DNA from 3 places in the Longispora fulva genome. Region 1 is predicted to be linked to each of the others. Evidence: riboswitches for the same ligand, from Rfam matches in the RefSeq annotation. Region 1 holds a riboswitch; each other region holds the start of a gene.
What was found. A riboswitch is a leader RNA that binds a small molecule or an ion and turns the genes downstream of it on or off. The one in region 1 is predicted to bind cobalamin.
Positions count from the first base shown of each region.

Region 2: it holds a riboswitch for cobalamin, as region 1 does, so the genes downstream of both, IW245_RS25835 (prenyltransferase/squalene oxidase repeat-containing protein) here and IW245_RS19445 (CbtB domain-containing protein) in region 1, are expected to answer to the same signal.
Region 3: it holds a riboswitch for cobalamin, as region 1 does, so the genes downstream of both, IW245_RS17855 (ribonucleoside-diphosphate reductase subunit alpha) here and IW245_RS19445 (CbtB domain-containing protein) in region 1, are expected to answer to the same signal.

Region 1 is NZ_JADOUF010000001.1:4,381,893-4,387,852, reverse strand. It holds gene IW245_RS19470 (ABC transporter permease subunit) at 1-210, opposite strand, end outside; gene IW245_RS19465 (ABC transporter ATP-binding protein) at 200-1,102, opposite strand; gene IW245_RS19460 (GbsR/MarR family transcriptional regulator) at 1,168-1,779, shown strand; gene IW245_RS19455 (TDT family transporter) at 1,949-3,214, shown strand; gene IW245_RS19450 (CbtA family protein) at 3,327-4,076, opposite strand; gene IW245_RS19445 (CbtB domain-containing protein) at 4,076-4,303, opposite strand; cobalamin riboswitch at 4,343-4,512, opposite strand; gene IW245_RS19440 (MFS transporter) at 4,630-5,856, opposite strand.
Region 2 is NZ_JADOUF010000001.1:5,735,269-5,741,228, forward strand. It holds gene IW245_RS25830 (S8 family serine peptidase) at 1-1,068, shown strand, start outside; adenosylcobalamin-variant (AdoCbl-variant) riboswitch at 1,133-1,206, shown strand; gene IW245_RS25835 (prenyltransferase/squalene oxidase repeat-containing protein) at 1,294-2,466, shown strand; gene IW245_RS25840 (hypothetical protein) at 2,463-3,203, shown strand; gene IW245_RS25845 (CbiQ family ECF transporter T component) at 3,193-4,215, shown strand; gene IW245_RS25850 (ABC transporter ATP-binding protein) at 4,212-5,804, shown strand; gene IW245_RS25855 (ECF transporter S component) at 5,801-5,960, shown strand, end outside.
Region 3 is NZ_JADOUF010000001.1:4,039,234-4,045,193, forward strand. It holds gene IW245_RS17850 (alpha-L-fucosidase) at 57-2,192, opposite strand; cobalamin riboswitch at 2,440-2,643, shown strand; gene IW245_RS17855 (ribonucleoside-diphosphate reductase subunit alpha) at 2,757-5,033, shown strand; gene IW245_RS17860 (ribonucleotide-diphosphate reductase subunit beta) at 5,033-5,960, shown strand, end outside.

The DNA of each region.
Region 1 (5,960 bases):
CAGGTACCCGGCCGCCGAGCCCAGGTCGTCGAGGTGGAAGCCCTCCTTCAACGCCTCGGGCAGGCTCTTGAGCGCGTCGTCCATCGCCCCGCCGGACAGGGAGGGGAAGAAGCTCGCGTACATCAGGGCGACCAGCGTGGTGCCCACCGACCAGCCGATCAGGGACCGGCGGGCGTCCCACAGGGTCTTGGTGAAGACGTTATGCGACATGGCCGGACCCCTCGGGCTGGTAGTAGGTGAGAAACAGCTCCTCCAGGTCGGGCTCCTCGCTGAGCAGCCCGGTGACGGTGTGCCGGGCGGCGGCCTTGACCAGCGCGTCCGGGCTGCCGGCGACCCGGCAGGTCAACACGTTCCCGTCGACGGCCAGGTCGGTGACCCCCGGCAGGTCGAACTCCGCCGGGTCCACCGGCCCGTCGAACGTCAGCGTCACGGTGCGCACCGCCCGCTCCCGCAGGCTCTCCACCCGGTCGAGGGCGACGAGCCGGCCCTCGCGCAGGATGCCGACCCGGTCCGCGACGGCCTGCACCTCGCTCATGATGTGCGAGGACATGAACACTGTCTGCCCGTTGTCCCGGGCCTCGGTGACCAGCTCCAGGAACGTGCGCTGCACGAGCGGGTCCAGCCCGGACGTGGGCTCGTCGAGAATGAGCAGCTCAGGGGCGTGCATGAACGCCTGCACCAGGCCAACCTTCTGCCGGTTGCCCTTGGACAGGCTGTGGATCCGGGCGGTGAGGTCGAGGTCGAGCCGCTCGGCGAGCGCCGGGATCCGCGCGCCGGCCCCGTCGCCGCGCAGCGCGCCGAGGAACGCCAGGCACTCCCGGACGGTCTGCCGCCCGTCGACCACGAAGTCGCCGGCCAGGTAGCCGAGGCGGCGGTGCAGGGCGACGGCGTCGGTCCGGGGGTCGAGGCCCAGCACCCGGGCGGTGCCGCCGGTGGGCCGGATCAGGTCGAGGAGGATTCGGATGGTGGTGGACTTCCCGGCGCCGTTGGGTCCGAGATAGCCGAATATTTCGCCCTGTTTCACGTCGAGCGTGAGCCCCGCGAGGCCCCGCCGTCGACCGTAGGTCTTCGTCAGCCCGTCGAGCTGCAGCACCGTATCCATAACTCGGACACTACTGAAGTTTCACAAACTTGTAAAGCTTCCGAAGGCTGTGGCAAGCTGGGATCATGACCGAGACCCGCCGGCCAGCCCACGCCGACCCCAGCCGCCCCGCGAACGCGCCGCCCGCCGTCGGGCCCGCGATCGGTTCGCGCGAAGTGGGAACCGCGATCGGCTCGCCCGAGGTGGGGACCGCCGCGTCGCGCGACCGTCGGGCCGTTCCCGCGTTGCACGACGCCGCCGAGCGCCTCGCCCTCGTCCTCGTCGAGAACGGCATGCAGCGGATGGCCGCCCGGGTGTTCTGCGCCGTCCTGTTCGCCGAGCAGGAGACCGTGACCGCCGGGGACATCGCCGAGCGGCTCGACGTCAGCGCCGGCGCGGTGTCCGGGGCGATCAAGACCCTGATCACGGTCGGGCTGATCGAACGGGTGCCGGCCCCCGGCAGCCGCCGCGACCACTTCCGGTTCCAGTCCGACGCGTGGGCCACGTTGCTGGCCAGCAAGAACCAGGTGCTGACCGTGATGCGGGCCGCCGCGGACGAGGGGATCGCCGCGGCCGGGGTCGACAGCCCGGCGGGGGAACGGCTCGCGGAGATGCGCGACTTCCACAGCTACATGCTCGAGGAGACCGACCTGATGCTCCAACGCTGGCACGCCTACCGCCAACGGCCCCGCATCTAGCCCGGGGCTGGTCCCGCCCGGCCCCTGCCCTGCCCGGGCCCGCCACCGCCCAGGGCCCAGGGCGCGTCCTGCCTGCCCGGGCGTGGCCGCTCGGCCCATAGGGCATCCCTATGGCATGGAAGGCAATGGACCTCTACCGACCTGCGGAAACCCGGCCGAGACTGGGGTCATGAGGAACTTCGGCCCCAACTGGTTCGCATCCGTGATGGGCACCGGCATCGTCGCCACCTCCGCGGCCACCCTGCCGTACGCCGCCCCGGCACTGCGCCCGTTCGCCGTCGGCGTCTGGCTGCTGGCGGCCCTGACCCTCGCGGCTGTCACCGCGGCCTTCCTCACCACCCGCCGCCCGCGCCCCGACCACGGGGCCACGACGACCGGCCGGAATGAGGCGCGCTTCGACCGGGCGATCCCGATCCCCGGCCGGAGCGGGACCAGCCGGGGCCGCGCCGACCGCGCACCCGGTGGGGCCGGACATCGCCGGACCCCCGGAGCCGAGGCGGACCACGCCACGGCCCAGTTCTACGGAGCCCCGCCCATGGCGCTGCTCACCGTCGGCGCCGGGGCGCTCCTCCTCGGCCGTGACCTGCTCGGCACGGACCTGGCCCTCACCGTCGACGCCGTACTGTGGACCCTCGGCACCCTGCTGGGACTCGTCAGCGCCGTGGCCGTCCCGTACCGGATGATGAGCAGGCCCGGGCAGTCCCCGGAGCCGGCGTCCCCGACCTGGCTGCTGCCCGTCGTCGCGCCGATGGTCTCCGCGTCGACCGGCGCGCTGCTCGTGCCGCACCTGCCCGCCGGCCAGCCCCGGCTCGACCTGCTGCTCGCCTGCTACGCGCTGTTCGGGGTCAGCCTGCTGGCCACGCTGGTGATCCTGCCCCAGGTGTGGGCCCGGCTCGTCCGGCAGCCGCTCGCCGTCGCGGCCGTCCCGACCCTGTGGATCGTGCTCGGGCCGCTCGGCCAGTCCGTGACCGCCGTGAACCTGCTCGGCGACGCCGCGCGCACCGCCGTCGACGGGCCGACCGCCGGGGCGCTGCAGATGTTCGGCCTCGTCTACGGGGTGCCCGTCCTCGGCTTCGCCCTGCTCTGGATCGCCGTCGCCGGGCTGCTCACGGCCCGCGCGGCCCGGGGCGGACTGCCGTTCACGATGACGTGGTGGAGCTTCACGTTCCCGGTCGGCACGTGCGTCACGGCGGCCACGGGCCTGGCGCACCGCACCGGATCGCAGGCGTTCGCCGTGCTCGCCGTCGCGCTGTTCGCCGTACTCGTGACGGCCTGGGCCACGGTGGCGACGCGGACGGTGCACTCCCTGGTGACCGGCGGTCCGGTGGCCGCGCCCCACCCTGCCGCGACCAGCGCGACGACGGGTCGGCCCAGCGTGGACGGGGAGTCTGCCCACCCGGACGCGGACGCCAGACTGGCACTCGCCCGGCGGTGACAGGTCACCTACCGTCGCCAGGCCGGTCCGTCAGCTCCGGGCGCACACGACCGTGAACACCAACGGGCGCGGTCCCCGGAAGGGGGAGCCGCGCCCGCTGGCGTCGGTCGTTCTAGGAGGCCGCGACAGCCTCGGGCACCGCGCCGCGCGCCGCGGACGTCCGCAGCCCCAGCAGCCCCAGCAGCCCGAGCACCGCGCCCATCGCGATCCACAGGATCACCATGGTGCCCGCCGACAGGACCCGGAAGTCCCACAGCAGCGTCGGCGGCACCTCGACCGGGTCCGTGTTGTTCGGCAGGATGACGAACATCAGCACCAGCGCCACCACCGGCACGGCCGTCACCACGACATGCCGCAACGGGGCGGAAGCACCCCTGCTGACCAGCCAGGAGTGCAGCAGCAGCGCACCGGCGACGGCCACCAGGCCCATCACGGTCGCGGCGAGCCAGGCGTCCGTCCGGCCGTCCACCGTGTCCCCGCTGCCGACCCCGGGCGGGTTCGCCGGGTAGCGCAGGAACGGCAGCAGCCACACGCCCACCAGCCCGGCCGTGGCCAGCCGCAGCGAGCGGCCCCACGCGTCCGAGCCGAGGTCGGAGCGGTGCACCACGTAGTACACCAGGCCGAACAGGGCGCCGAGGGCAAGGCCCACGGCCAGCAGCGCGACCATCAGGCCGAAGTGCTGCTCACCCCGGGTGAACACCTCGACTCCGACCTCGCCGGCCGCGGCCGACCGGGCGGACTCGATGTCCACGGCCTTGTCCATGACCGGCTCGGCGATCAGGCGGGCGAACCCGCCGGCGAGCACGCCGGAGACGCCGCCGGCCAGGAGACCCCGGCCGAGCAGCGAGAGAACCGGGGTCATCAGTGGCAGGGTGCGCCGGCGACGTGCCGGGCGTCGTGGGCGAACTCGTGCACGAAGTTGCTGTCGAACGACAGCTTGCCGAGCAGCGGGGCGAGCAGCGCGCCCTGGTCGATGAACACCGCGTACAGCGTCAGCAGGGCGAGAACGACCGCCGTGCCGATGATGATCCCGTCCCGGATCGGACGCAGGGTGACCCCGGCGCCGACAACGGCGCCCGGAGTGGTCATGGAAGCCATCTCGTACTCCTCTCCGGGGTGTCCCGCCCCGGTATCGGGAGAACGACGGGTCAGTGTCCTGACTCCCGGATCGTCGTCGCCCCTCGGCCTTCCCGCCTTCGGGGCAGTGGCCGCGTACGAGGGAGAACTCCCCGGTCACAGTGGCGGGACCGTCCCGGACTTACACCGGAGTTCCTGCGCACCGTCGCCTCATCTTTAATTTGTGCGCACTCAGCATTGACGCAGCGTGCTCCACAGTCAACCCGACGGTAGTGCCGTTCGTCACATCCGAACGTACCCCGACCACATCGAACCGGACCCGAACGGGCGGGCAGGGATCACGTCCCCGGCTCCGCGACGGCGGACAGCCGCCGCACGCCCCGTACCGCGAACAGCGCCAACGCCGACGGCACCCCCACCAGCGTCATCACCGCGAGCGTCGGATGCAGCCCGAACGCGTCGGCCGCCGGCCCGGCCAGCGCCATCCCCACCGGCATCGACCCCACGGTGACCAGCAGGTCGAACGACGTCACCCGCGACAGCGAACCCTCCGGGATGTGGGTCTGCAACGCCGTCTCCCACAACGTGAAGCACAACGACACCGCGACCCCGGTCACCCCCTCCAGCACCGCGATCACGGCCAGTGACCCGCCGCCACCGATGATCAGCGCCTGACACGAGCCCACGGCCAACGCCGCCGCGGCGACCAGCAGCGGACGCCCCGGCCGCCAGCGCAGCGCGACCACGTCGCCCACGATGGACCCCACCCCGAACGCCGCGACCACCACGGCCCAGCCCGACGCCCCGCCCAGCTCCCGCTCGGCGAGCACCGGGCCGAGGACGAACACCGAGGGCAGGACGACCAGGTGGTACACGGCGGTGGCGGTCAGGGTCGACCACACCCAGCTGCGGCTCCGCACCGCCCGGAACCCGTCGCGCAACTCCGCGAGGAAGTCCCCTGCCCGCTCCGGCGCCCCCGCCCGGGGCCGCAACCTGGCCAGGAACACCGCGCTCACCGCGAACGTCGCGGCGTCCGCCGCCAACGCGCCCCCCGGCCCGAACGCCACCACGAGACCACCGGCGAGCGCCGGCCCCGCGACGAGCCCGGCGGACATCACGAGGCCGCGCAACGCGTTGGCCTCCTGCAACCGCTCGGGCCGCACGGTCAGGGGCACGAGCCCGGCGAGCGCCGGACTGAAGAACGCGTCGGCCGTGCCGAAGATCGCCATCAGCGCCACCAGGTGCCAGACCCGGGCGTCCCCGCCGGCGAGCAGGGTCGCGGCCACGACCTGGGTGCCGCAGCGCACCACATCCGACACCAGCATCACCCGGTGCCGGGGCAACCGGTCCGCCCATACCCCGCCGACCAGTGTGAACAGCAGGAACGGCACGGTCGCCGCCGCGATCACCCAGCCCACGTCGGCCGCCGTCCCGCCGATGGCCAGCACCGCGAACGGCAGCGCCACGAACGTCACCCGGTCGCCCAGGGTAGACAGCGCCTGCCCGGCGAACAGCAGCGCGAACTGCCTCTCCTCGCGCAACACGGCCGGCAGGGGAATCCTCATCCCGGGATTGTGTCCGCCCAGCCCCGCCCGGGCCACCGGTTTAGAAACCCTCTCAACCCGTCAGACGATTACGGAGGGGACCGACCCGGCATCCGACGGCGACC
Region 2 (5,960 bases), 1.4 Mb from region 1:
CGCCTCCGGCTGGCCGCCCGCGCGGACGTCGACCGGGTCCTGATCAGCCAGCGGCTCCGCCCGATCAAGGAACGCGGCGAGCCCGACACCGGCACCCCCGGCCCGCTGACCGGCCCCACCTGGGACATCCGGAGCATCGGGGCCGACCGGGTCTGGCAGGACCTCGGGGTACGCGGCGCCGGCACCCTGGTCGGGCACGTCGATACCGGGGCCGACGGGCACCACCCGGCGCTCGCGGGGGGCTTCCGGGGCGGGGCCGACTCGTGGTTCGACCCCTGGTACCACTCCGGCGAGCCCCAGGACCTCGACGGCCACGGGACGGGCACCGCGAGCCTCGCCGTCGGCCGGGGCGGGGTCGGCGTGGCCCCCGACGCGCAGTGGATCGGCTGCTCGAACACCGCGCGGAACATGGCGAGCCCCGGGCTGCACCTGGACTGCCTGCAGTTCGTGTTCGCGCCGTTCCCGGCGGGCGGGGATCCGTTCAGGGACGGCGACCCGACCCGCGGGGCCCGGATCCTGACCAACTCGTGGGACTGCACCGACGAGGAGGGCTGCGACGCCCAGTCGCTGTACCCGGCTGCCAGAGCCCTGGAGGCCGCCGGCGTGTTCGTGGCGGCGGCAGCCGGCAACTCTGGGCCGTTCTGCCGGAGCATCACTGAGCCACTGGCCACGTATCCGCAGGTCACCACCGTGGGGGCCACGAACAAGGATGACCAGATCGCGTCGTACTCCAGCCGGGGCCCGGTCGGCCCGCTCGTGAAGCCCGACATCCTGGCCCCGGGGACCGACGTCGTCCTGGCCCGGCCGGGCGGCGGCTATGGCACGGCGTTCGGCACCTCGATGTCGACGCCGCTGGTGGCCGGGGTGGTGGCCCTGATGTGGTCGGCGAACCCGGCCCTGGTCGGGGACCTGGCCAGGACCCGGTCGATCCTGGCGCTGACCGCCCGGCCCACGGTGAAGATCCCGCCGTCGCACCACCTGTTCGAGCAGAGGAACTGCGGCAAAGTCGGCAATCCGGGCATCGTCGACGCGTATGCAGCGGTGTCGATGGCCCAAGGGCGGTCCTGACCCGGCGTGATCCACAACATGCCTGGTTGACAGTGGTGACGGCCCTCGGAACACTGACCATCAGTGACCGAGTGGGGAAAGTCCGGTGAGATTCCGGCGCTGACCCGCAACGGTAAGAGCCCGAGCACCCGCCGGTCACGTCGGTACACCCTCCCGTCGTGGTCTACGGGATGGCGCCCGGGGCCTCCGGGATCCATCATGGACCCGGACTGTAAAGGCCGAAATATGCGCAGATCCATGCTCCTGCCGGTCGCCGCCGTGGCCCTGAGCCTCGGGCTCGCCGCCCCGGCCCAGGCCGCCCCCACCGTCACCAAGGACGCCGCCCAGGCCGCCGCCGGCTGGCTGGCCACCCAGCTCAAGGACGGCGATCGCCTGCAGTCCTCCGGCTACGACGACGCCGGCCTGACCATCGACGCGGTCCTCGCGTTCGACGCGGTCGGCGTGGCCGGCGACGCCGCCGCCAAGGCCACCACGTGGCTGACCAAGCCCGACAGCGTCGCGAACTACGTCGGCGACGGCGTCAAGGAGTCCTACGCCGGCGCGCACGCCAAACTCGCGCTCCTCGCCCTGGCCCAGGGCCGCGACCCCGAGGCGGTCGGCGGTCGCAAGCTGTTCACCGAGCTGGCCGCACTCCAGGAGGAGTCGGGCCGCTACTCCGACAAGTCCGAGTACGGCAACTTCAGCAACACCTTCGGCCAGTCGTTCGCCGTGCTCGCCCTTCAGCGCACCCCGGCCAAGGCCCCGAAGAAAGCCGTGGACTTCCTGGTCGCCAGCCAGTGCGCCGACGGCGGGTTCCCGCAGGACTTCGCGCAGTCCACGTGCGTCAGCAGCGTCGACGCGACCGGCCTGGTCGTGCAGGCCCTGCTCGCCAGCGGGAAGTCGGCGGAAGCCACCAAGGCCCTCGACTGGCTGACCGGCCGGCAGCAGGCGGGCGGCGGGTTCACCTCCGGCGTCGCGGTGCCCGACAAGGACCACCCGGTCAACGCCAACAGCACCGGCAACGCCCTCGCAGCCCTGCGGGCCGGCGGCCGCACCGTTGCGGGGGACAAGGCCGCCGCGTACCTGACCGGTCTGCAGATCGGTTGTGCCGGGCCGGCCGACCAGCGCGGCGCGATCACGTTCGACGGCACGTTCACCGCCGGCAAGGCCCCCCGGGCCACGGCCGGCGCGCTGTTCAGCCTCGCCAAGGGCTCACTGGCCACGGTCAGCGACAAGGGCATCGCGGCCGGCGCCCCGAGCCTCGACTGCACCGTGCCGGCCACCTCCGCCCCGGCCACCGCCGGACCGCAGCTGCCCGTCACCGGCGCCCCGACCGGGCTTCTGGCCACGACCGGTGCCGCGCTGCTGGTCCTGGGCATGCTGGTCGTGACCCTGGCCCGGCGTCGGCGCTCGGCGTGACCCTCCGACGGCTCCTCGCCGCCGCGGCCTGTGCCGCGGCGGCGGTCGTCGTCCCAGCCGCCCCGGCACAGGCCGCCTGCTCGGGGGTGACCGTCGTCGTGGACTTCGGGTCGCTCGGCGGCGGCGTGCAGACCCGGTGCGCCGGCGGCGACCCGGGCACCGGCCTGGCGGCGCTGGACTCCGCCGGGTTCGGCTACACCTTCGTGCCCCGGCAACCCGGGCTGATCTGCCAGCTCAACAGCAGGCCCGACCCGTGCAACGGTGCGCCGAAGGACGCCTACTGGGCCTACTTCCACGCCCGTGCCGGCGGCTCGTGGACCTACAGCGACGAGGGCGCCGGTAGTTACGACCCGGCCCCGGGCAGCGTCGAGGGCTGGGCGTTCGGGGCCGGCCGGCAGCCCGGCATCGCGCCCCCGGCCGCCCCGGCTCCCCCGCCGCCCCCGGCCCCCGCCCCGCCCGCGCCGCAGACCCCGGGCCCGGGCCATCCGGAGCCGGAGAAAACCACGGCACCTGGCCCGCAGTCGGCCGCGCCGTCGGCGGCGACCGGCACGACGCCGGTTCCGGATTCCTCTTCGTTACGAGTGACCGAGGCCCCCACCGAGCCCGGCCGATCCCCGGTCGGGGCGGACCAGCGGCCGGAAGGGGCCACCAGCCTGCCCTGGCAGGGGGGTCTGCTTCTCGTGGCCGTGATCGCCGGGCTCGCGCTGTGGCAGGTCAAGCGGCGCCGTGCCGCCTAGGCTGCACCCGGGCGCGTGGTGGGTGTGGGCGCTGGCCCTCGGTACCGCCGCGAGCCGGACCACGAACCCGTGGCTGGGGGGCCTCGCCCTGGCGGTCGCGGGGTACGTGGTCGCCGCCCGGCGCTCGGCCGAGCCGTGGGCCGACTCGTACAAGGTGTTCCTCCGGTTCGGGCTGGTCGCGATCGCCTTCCGGCTCGGGTTCCACGCCCTCCTCGGCGGGTACGGCGGCACGCACGTCCTCGTCACCCTGCCCCGGATCCCGCTGCCCGACTGGGCGCACGGCATCCGCCTGGGCGGCCCGGTGACCGCCGAGGGCCTCGTCGCGTCGTTCTACGACGGGCTCCGGCTCGCCGTGCTCCTCGGCTGCATCGGGGCCGCGAATGCGCTGGCCAACCCGAAACGCCTGCTCCGCAGCCTGCCGGCCGCACTGTACGAGGTGAGCGTCGCCGTGGTCGTCGGCCTGACGGTCGCCCCGCAACTGGTCGCCAGCGTCCGGCAGGTCAGGCGGGCCCGGGCGCTGCGCGGGGACACGAAGCGCCGGGCGCGCGCGATCCTGGTCCCCGTCGTCACCGACGCCCTCGACCGGGCGCTGGCCCTGGCCGCGGCGATGGATTCCCGGGGCTACGGCCGGCGCGGCCCGGCACACCGGTTGACCGGCGCGTTGGTGCTGGTCGGTCTGCTCGGCGCGTGCCTCGGCCTGTACGCGCTCCTCGACGGCCGCAGCCCGGTCCTGGTCAGCGGCCCGATCCTGGCCCTCGGGCTGGCCCTCGCGGTCGGCGGGCTGGTGCTGGGCGGCCGACGGGTGACCCGCAGCCGGTACCGGCCGGACCGGTGGGGGTGGCGCGAGTGTGCCGTCGTCCTCAGTGGACTCCTGGCCGTGGCGGGTGTCTACCTCTTCCCCGCGGACCTCACCCCCGCCGTCGTGCCGCTGGCCGTGCCGGGGCTGCCGGCGTTACCCGCGCTCGGGGTGCTGTGCGCCCTGGCGCCCGCGTGGATCCGGAGTACCCGATGATCGAATTCGACGGTGTGAGCGTGACCTACCCGGACGCGCCAGGGCCGACACTGTGCGACGTGCGGCTGCACGTGCCCGAGGGCGAGTTGTGCCTGCTCGCCGGGCGGACCGGTTCGGGAAAGTCCACGCTGCTCAAGTGCGTCAACGGCCTCGTCCCGCACTTCACCGGCGGCACGCTGACCGGCACCGTGACCGTCGACGGCCGCGACACCCGCCTGCACCCGCCGCGCGAACTCGCCGACCTCGTCGGCTACGTCGGCCAGGACCCGGTCAGCGGTTTCGTCACCGACAACGTCGAGGACGAACTCGCCTACTCGATGGAGTCCCTCGGCCTGGCCAACCCGGTGATGCGCAAGCGGGTCGAGGAGACCATCGACCTGCTCGGCCTCGCCGACCTGCGGCACCGGCCGCTCGCCCAGCTGTCCGGCGGGCAGCAGCAGCGGGTCGCGATCGGGGCCGCGCTGACCGCCCACCCGCGGATCCTGGTGCTCGACGAGCCGACGTCGGCCCTCGACCCGGGCGCCGCCGAGGAGGTACTCGCGGCGCTGCACCGCCTCGTGCACGACCTCGGCGTGACCGTCCTGCTGGCCGAGCACCGCCTGGAACGGGTCGTGCAGTACGCCGACCGGGTCGTGCTGCTGCCGTCCGGGCTGGCCGGGACGCCCGGGGAGGTGCTGGCCGGCTCGGAGGTCGCGCCGCCGGTGGTCCGGCTGGGCGATGTCCTCGGCTGGGAGTCGCATCCCGTGTCGATCCGCGACGCCCGCCGGCTGGCGCGCGGAGCGGCCCTGCCCGCCGCCGGTGCCGCCAACTCCCCGGGCCCCGGTTCCGCTCAACCGCTCCTCACCGTGCGCGGCGCGGCCCTGCGCTACGGCTCCACCACCGCCCTGGCCGGCGTCGACCTCGCCGTCGCCCGGGGCGAGCGCCTGGCCGTCATGGGCCGCAACGGCGCCGGCAAGTCCAGCCTGCTCTGGGGGATCCAGGGCACCGGCGACCTCGACGCCGGCACGGTCACCGTCGACGGCGAACACCCCCGCGCGCTCCGGGCCGCCCACCGCCGCCGCCTCGCAGGCCTGGTCCCCCAGCAGCCCACCGACCTGCTGTATCTGGAGACCGTCGCCGCCGAGTGCGCCCAGGCCGACCTCGAGTCCGGGGCCCGGGCCGGAACCTGCCGCGCCATCCTCGACCGGCTCGCCCCGGGCCTGCGCGACGCGCTGCACCCCCGGGACGCCTCGGAAGGTCAACGACTTTCCCTGGTACTGGCCATCGCCCTCACCGCCAGCCCCGCCCTGCTCCTCCTCGACGAGCCGACCCGGGGCCTCGACCATCCGGGCAAGGCGGCCCTCGCGGCCCTTCTGGCCGACCTGTCCGCGCGGGGGCACGCCGTCATCGTGACAACCCACGACGTGGAGTTCGTCGCCGAGTACGCCACCCGGGTCGTCGTCCTCGCCGACGGCGAGGTCGTGGCGGACGGGCCGACGGCGGAGGTCGTGACGGCGTCCCCGGTGTTCGCCCCCCAGGTGTCGAAGATCCTGCCGGGTTACCTGACGGTCGAGGCCGTGGCGCGGGCCCTCGGCGAGGTCCGGCCGTGACCAGGCCACCGGGGGCCGCGCCGGATCTGCCGGCGCCACCGGTGTCCGGAGCCCCCGGCAGGGGCGGCGCCACCAGGCTCGTTCACCTACGGACCCGCTCCGTCCTCACCATCACCCTGGCCAGCCTCTTCGGCCTGGGTGCGGTCGGCTGGCCGC
Region 3 (5,960 bases), 340 kb from region 1:
CGTGCGCCGGCACCCCGGGAGGGGCGGACCCGACGGTCCGCCCCTCCCGTTCCGTGTCAGCCGAACACGTCGATCCGGTCGACGAGCATGTAGGTCCCCGAGCGTTTGACGGCCCGCAGCGTGTGCGGCCCGGCGCTCAGCCCGCGCGCCGAGTAGACGAGCTGCTGGGACAGCCGGGTCGGGTTCGTGGTGTCCACGGTGGCCTTGAGCACCCCGTCCAGGTAGAAGTCGACGAGCCCCTGGTCGCTGTACCTCTCGGTGCGGAAGTCCACCCCGGTGCCGGTGAACGCGTACGACACCGCGTCGCCGTTGGTCGTCGTGTAGTGCACGTCGGCGTTGTAGTCGGCGGCGTAGGTCCGGTTGGCGCTGACGTTCCAGGCCCCGGTGTAGGTCACGCCGGCGGCGTTGTCGTTGAGGACCGTCGCGCCGGTCGGGTAGAGCTGGCTGGCCGGCACGATCTGCTGCGGCGTGTTCGGGCTGGACCAGAACAGCTTGGCGCTCGCGTCGCCGCCGTTCTCGGTCTGTTCGAGGGTGATCGCGTACCGCTGCCCGGCCGTCAGCGTGATGCCGCCCTTGTCCACGGTCGCCCCGTGCGGGGTCGTGTTCGCGATCACCTGCTGCCCGTCGACCCACAGCCGCACGGTGTCGTCGGACAACGTGGCGAACGTGTACTTCTCCGTGAACCGGGGCTCGATCAGCCCGGTCCACCGGCCGGCGAAGTTGTCGGTCGGGATCGCCGGGGCCGGGGAACCGGTGTCGCGCCAGTTGTAGTTGACGCCCGCGTCGGTGCGGGTGACCGCCGGCGGCCCGGAGAACGCGGTGTTGGCCCAGAACTGCGCGGTGAGCCCGGTGCCGGTGCCCACGGGCGCGGCGGTCTGCGGGGCGATGTCCAGGACGATCACGGACGCGATCGGGTCGGGGGCGGTACCCGTCGGCTTCAGGTCGAAGCCGTCCCCGGCGGCGGTGACCGGCACCGACGCGCCGGTCCGCAGCACGTGCGCCCCGGTCACGGTGAACCCGGTCGTGGCGCTCAGGTGCAACGTCCCCCCGCTGGCCGGCCAGGTGTAGACCGATGCGTAGAGCTTGTCGGCCGCCCGGCTGACGACGCCCCAGGTCGGGCGGGTGACGAGCCCGGTGTAGCCGGCGCCGTACACGGCAGGGCCGTTGGCGGTGAGCCACGCGCCCATGCCGGCGAGCCGGTCGACCTCCGGTTGCGGGATCACCCCGTGGTCGTCGGGCCCGACGTTGAGCAGGTAGTTGCCGCTACTGGCGGCGATCCCGACCAGGTTGCGGGTCAACGAGGCGGTGGACTTGAAGTTGCTGTCGTAGCTCGCGTACCCCCAGTGGTCGTTGATCGTCATGCACGACTCCCACAGCTGGGCGTCGGTCGGCGTCGCGGGGATCTCCTGTTCCGGGGTTCCGAAGTCGCCGTCGGCGATCGTGCGCGTGCCGACCCGGTTGTTCACGATCGTGTTCGGCGACAGGCCCCGGACGTAGTCCTCCAGTTTCGTGCCCTCGGCTGCCGTCCACGGCGCCTCCCACTCGCCGTCGAACCACAGCTCGGCGATGTCGCCGTAGTTGGTGAGCAGCTCGCGCAGCTGGGCCCGCATCCGGGTCAGGTACGCCTGGTAGTTCGTGCTGCCGGGCTGCGCGTCGGGGTCGTGCCAGTCCCAGATCGAGTAGTAGAAGCCGAGCTTGACGCCCTGGGCGCGGGCCGCCGTGGCGAGTTCGGCGAGGATGTCGCGCTTAAACGGCGAGCGGTCGTGGATGTTCCAGTCGTTGACGGCCGTGGGCCACATCGCGAACCCGTCGTGGTGCTTGGTGGTGATCACGATGTACTTCTGCCCGCCGTTCTTCGCGGCGCTGACCACGGCGTTGGCGTCGAAGCCCGAGGGATTGAACGTGGCGGCCTTCGCCTCGTACTCGTTCCACGGGATGGCGCAGTTCCGCCGGATCCACTCGGCGTCGCGGCACACCGTGCCGTTCGACCGGGTGTACTCGCCCTTGTACGCCGAGTACAGGCCGAAGTGGATGAACATGCCGAAGTGGTCCGTCCGCCACCACTGGGTGCGGGCGGAGCTGAACGGGTCGTCGGGGACGTGGTTGTCGCCCGGCGCGGCGTGCGCGGGACCGCCGGTCACCACCAGGGCGAGGGCGAGGGCGAGTAGTGCCAGAAACGATCTGAACCGCATGGCGGCCTCCGGGGAGAGATCCGATGACCACGCTATAGTGGCGATGATACTCATCAATGTCAACGGGAGGTTACCGGGATATTTCCACCTCAGTGGACACTCCTTCCACGAAGAGATCCGATCTCAACGCGTCAGACCCGGCCGGGCCGGCCGCTGGCGTGTCGACACGCCGCGCGACCTCGGCGCGGCACCATGCGACACGACACCCCAACACTCTGTGCCTTTGCGCGCGGCCCACCACCAGATGTAGTGTCGTGCCGTTGTTGGTGCACAACCCCGCCAGGGGACGTGCGGCAAGAGGGAACCCGGTGCGAATCCGGGACTGCCCCGCAGCGGTGAGTGGGAACGAAAGCCGTCACACAGCACTGGGCGCGAGCCTGGGAAGCGACGGCCGGTAGGCGCGAGCACGACGCCCACGAGTCCGAAGACCTGCCAATGACGCGCGCGCCGGCGAAGGCGCGCGCATGTCCCGGGCCTCGTGGGCGGGCCCCGGCGGACGAGCGGACCCGTGTGCCGTTGTCGCCTCCTGCCCCGGTGCCCCTCGTGTTTCCGGGTGGGAGAACGATGACCGCAGTGCTGCACAGCCCCACGCCCGCCGAGACCGTCGCACGGTCCGCCGAGGGACTGGCCGGGGTCGACCCCGGCCGGGTCGTGCCCAACCCGTGGCCCGGGGCGACGGAGGCCGAGCTGCGGATCCGGGCCATCGAGATGGCCGCGGCGCTGGTCGCCGAGGAGCCGAACTACTCCCGGCTCGCCGCCCGGCTGCTCGCCACGCACATCACCGCCGAGGCCGCCGGCGAGGGCGTGACCTCGTTCTCCGGGTCGGTCGCCGCCAGCCACGCCGCCGGCCTGCTCGCCCCGACGATCGCCGGATTCGTGGCCCGGCACGCCGCCGAACTCGATGCCCTCGTCGACGACCAGAAGAACGACCTTTTCGAGTACTTCGGCCTGCGCACCGTCTACGACCGCTACCTGCTCCGGCACCCCGAGACCCGGCAGGTCATGGAGACCCCGCAGCACTTCTTCCTCCGGGTCGCCTGCGGGCTGGCCGCGTCCGTCGCCGAGGCCGCCGACCTCTACGCGCTGATGAGCACCCTGTCCTACCTGCCCAGCTCCCCGACCCTGTTCAACTCCGGCTCCCGGCGGCCCCAGCTGTCCAGCTGTTTCCTGCTCGACTCGCCCCGCGACGAGCTGGAGTCCATCTACGACCGGTACGCGCAGGTCGCGCGGCTGTCGAAGTACGCGGGCGGGATCGGGATCTCCTGGTCGCGGGTGCGCTCGCGCGGCTCCCTGATCCGGGGCACCAACGGGCACTCCAACGGCATCGTGCCCTGGCTGCGCACCTTCGACTCCTCGGTGGCCGCCGTCAACCAGGGCGGCCGGCGCAAGGGCGCGGCGTGCGTGTACCTGGAGACCTGGCACGCCGACGTCGAGGAGTTCCTGGAGCTGCGCGACTCGACCGGGGACGAGGCGCGGCGTACCCATAATCTGCATCTCGCGAACTGGGTGCCCGACGAGTTCATGCGCCGAGTGGAGGCCGACGCGGCGTGGTCGCTGTTCGACCCGAAGGAGGTGCCGGAACTCACCGACCTCTGGGGTTCGGAGTTCGACGCGGCCTACACGGCGGCCGAGCGGGCCGAACGCTACGTGAAGCAGATCCCGGCCCGCGACCTCTACGGCCGGATGATGCGCACCCTGGCCCAGACCGGCAACGGCTGGATGACGTTCAAGGACCAGGCCAACCGGACCTGCAACCAGACCGCGAAGCCCGAGAACGTGGTGCACCTGTCCAACCTGTGCACCGAGATCCTCGAGGTCACCAGCGACGGCGAGACGGCCGTGTGCAACCTGGGCTCGATCAACCTGGCCGCGCACTGCACCGACGCCGGCATGGACTGGGCGGCGCTGGACCGCACGGCGCGCACCGCCGTGACGTTCCTCGACCGCACCATCGACCTGACCTACTACCCGACCCCGGAGGCCGCCGAGACCAACCGGCGGTGGCGGCCGATCGGCCTGGGCGTGATGGGCCTGGCCGACGTGTTCTTCCGGCTCCGGCTGCCGTTCGACTCCGCCGAGGCCCTGGCGCTGTCCACCCGGATCGCCGAGCGGATCGCCCTCGCCGCCTACGACACGTCCGCCGGCCTCGCCGAGCAGCACGGCACCCACCCGTCCTACGCCGACACCCGGGCCGCCGACGGGGTGCTGCACCCCGACCACTGGAACGCCGCGAACTCCCCCGAGTGGGACGCCGTCCGGGCCCGGGTCGCCCGCACCGGGCTGCGCAACTCGCTCATGGTCGCCATCGCGCCCACCGCCACGATCGCGTCGATCGCCGGCTGCGCGGAGTGCATCGAGCCGCCGGTGTCCAACGTGTACAAGCGCGAGACGCTGTCCGGGGAGTTCCTCCAGGTCAACAAGTACCTGATCAGGGATCTCGTGGGTCGCGGGCTGTGGACCTCGGGGGTCCGGGACGCGATCCTACGGGCCGAGGGCTCCGTGCAGGACCTGGACCTGCCGTCCGACGTCAAGCAGCTCTACCGCACCGCGTGGGAGGTGCCGCAGAAGGCCCTGATCGACCTGGCCGCCGCGCGCACCCCCTACATCGACCAGTCCCAGTCGCTGAACCTGTTCATGGCCACCCCCACGATCGGCAAACTCTCCTCGATGTACGCCTACGCGTGGCGGGCCGGCCTGAAGACCACCTACTACCTGCGGTCGCGGCCGGCGACCCGGATCGCGCAGACGACGGTTTCCGCCACTCTGCCGACCATCGGCCCGGACGCCGAGGCCGTGGCCTGTTCCCTGGAGAACCCCGAGATCTGCGAGGCGTGCCAGTAATGCTGTTGAACCCAGGCCTGGACCTGACCCTGCGCCCCATGCGCTACCCCGACTTCTACGAGCGCTACCGGGGCGGCATCCGCAACACCTGGACCGTCGAGGAGGTCGACCTCACCGGCGACCTGCCCGACCTGGCCGCGCTGTCCGCCGGGGAGCGGCACCTCGTCAACCGGCTCGTCGCGTTCTTCGCGACCGGGGACACGATCGTGTCGAACAACCTGGTGCTGAACCTGTACCGGCACATCAACGCGCCCGAGGCCCGGCTGTACCTGTCCCGCCAGCTGTTCGAGGAGGCGGTGCACGTCCAGTTCTACCTGACGCTGCTGGACACGTACCTGCCCGACGACAAGGACCGGGCCGAGGCGTTCTCCGCCGTCGAACACATCCCGTCGATCCGGGCGAAGGCCCAGTTCTGCTTCCGGTGGATCGACTCACTGCACGATCTGCGGTCGCTCCAGACCCGCGAGGACCGGCGCGCCTTCCTGCTCAACCTGATCTGCTTCGCCGCCTGCATCGAGGGCCTGTTCTTCTACGGAGCCTTCGCCTACGTGTACTGGCTGCGGTCCCGCGGCCTCCTCGACGGCCTGGCGACCGGCACGAACTGGGTGTTCCGCGACGAGTCCATGCACATGGACTTCGCGTTCGCCGTCGTGGACGTGGTCCGCGCCGAGGAACCTTCGCTCTTCGACGACTCCCTCGGCGCGCAGGTGACGACCATGATCGAGGAGGCCGTCGAGGCGGAGCTGGCGTTCGCCGAGGACCTGTGCGGCGACGGGCTGGCCGGCATGACGGCCACGGACATGCGCTCCTACCTGGAGTACGTGGCCGACCAGCGGCTCGCCCGGCTGGGGCTCCCGGCGCGGTACGGGTCGGCGAACCCGTTCCCGTTCATGGCGTTGCAGGACGTGCAGGAGCTGGCGAACTTCT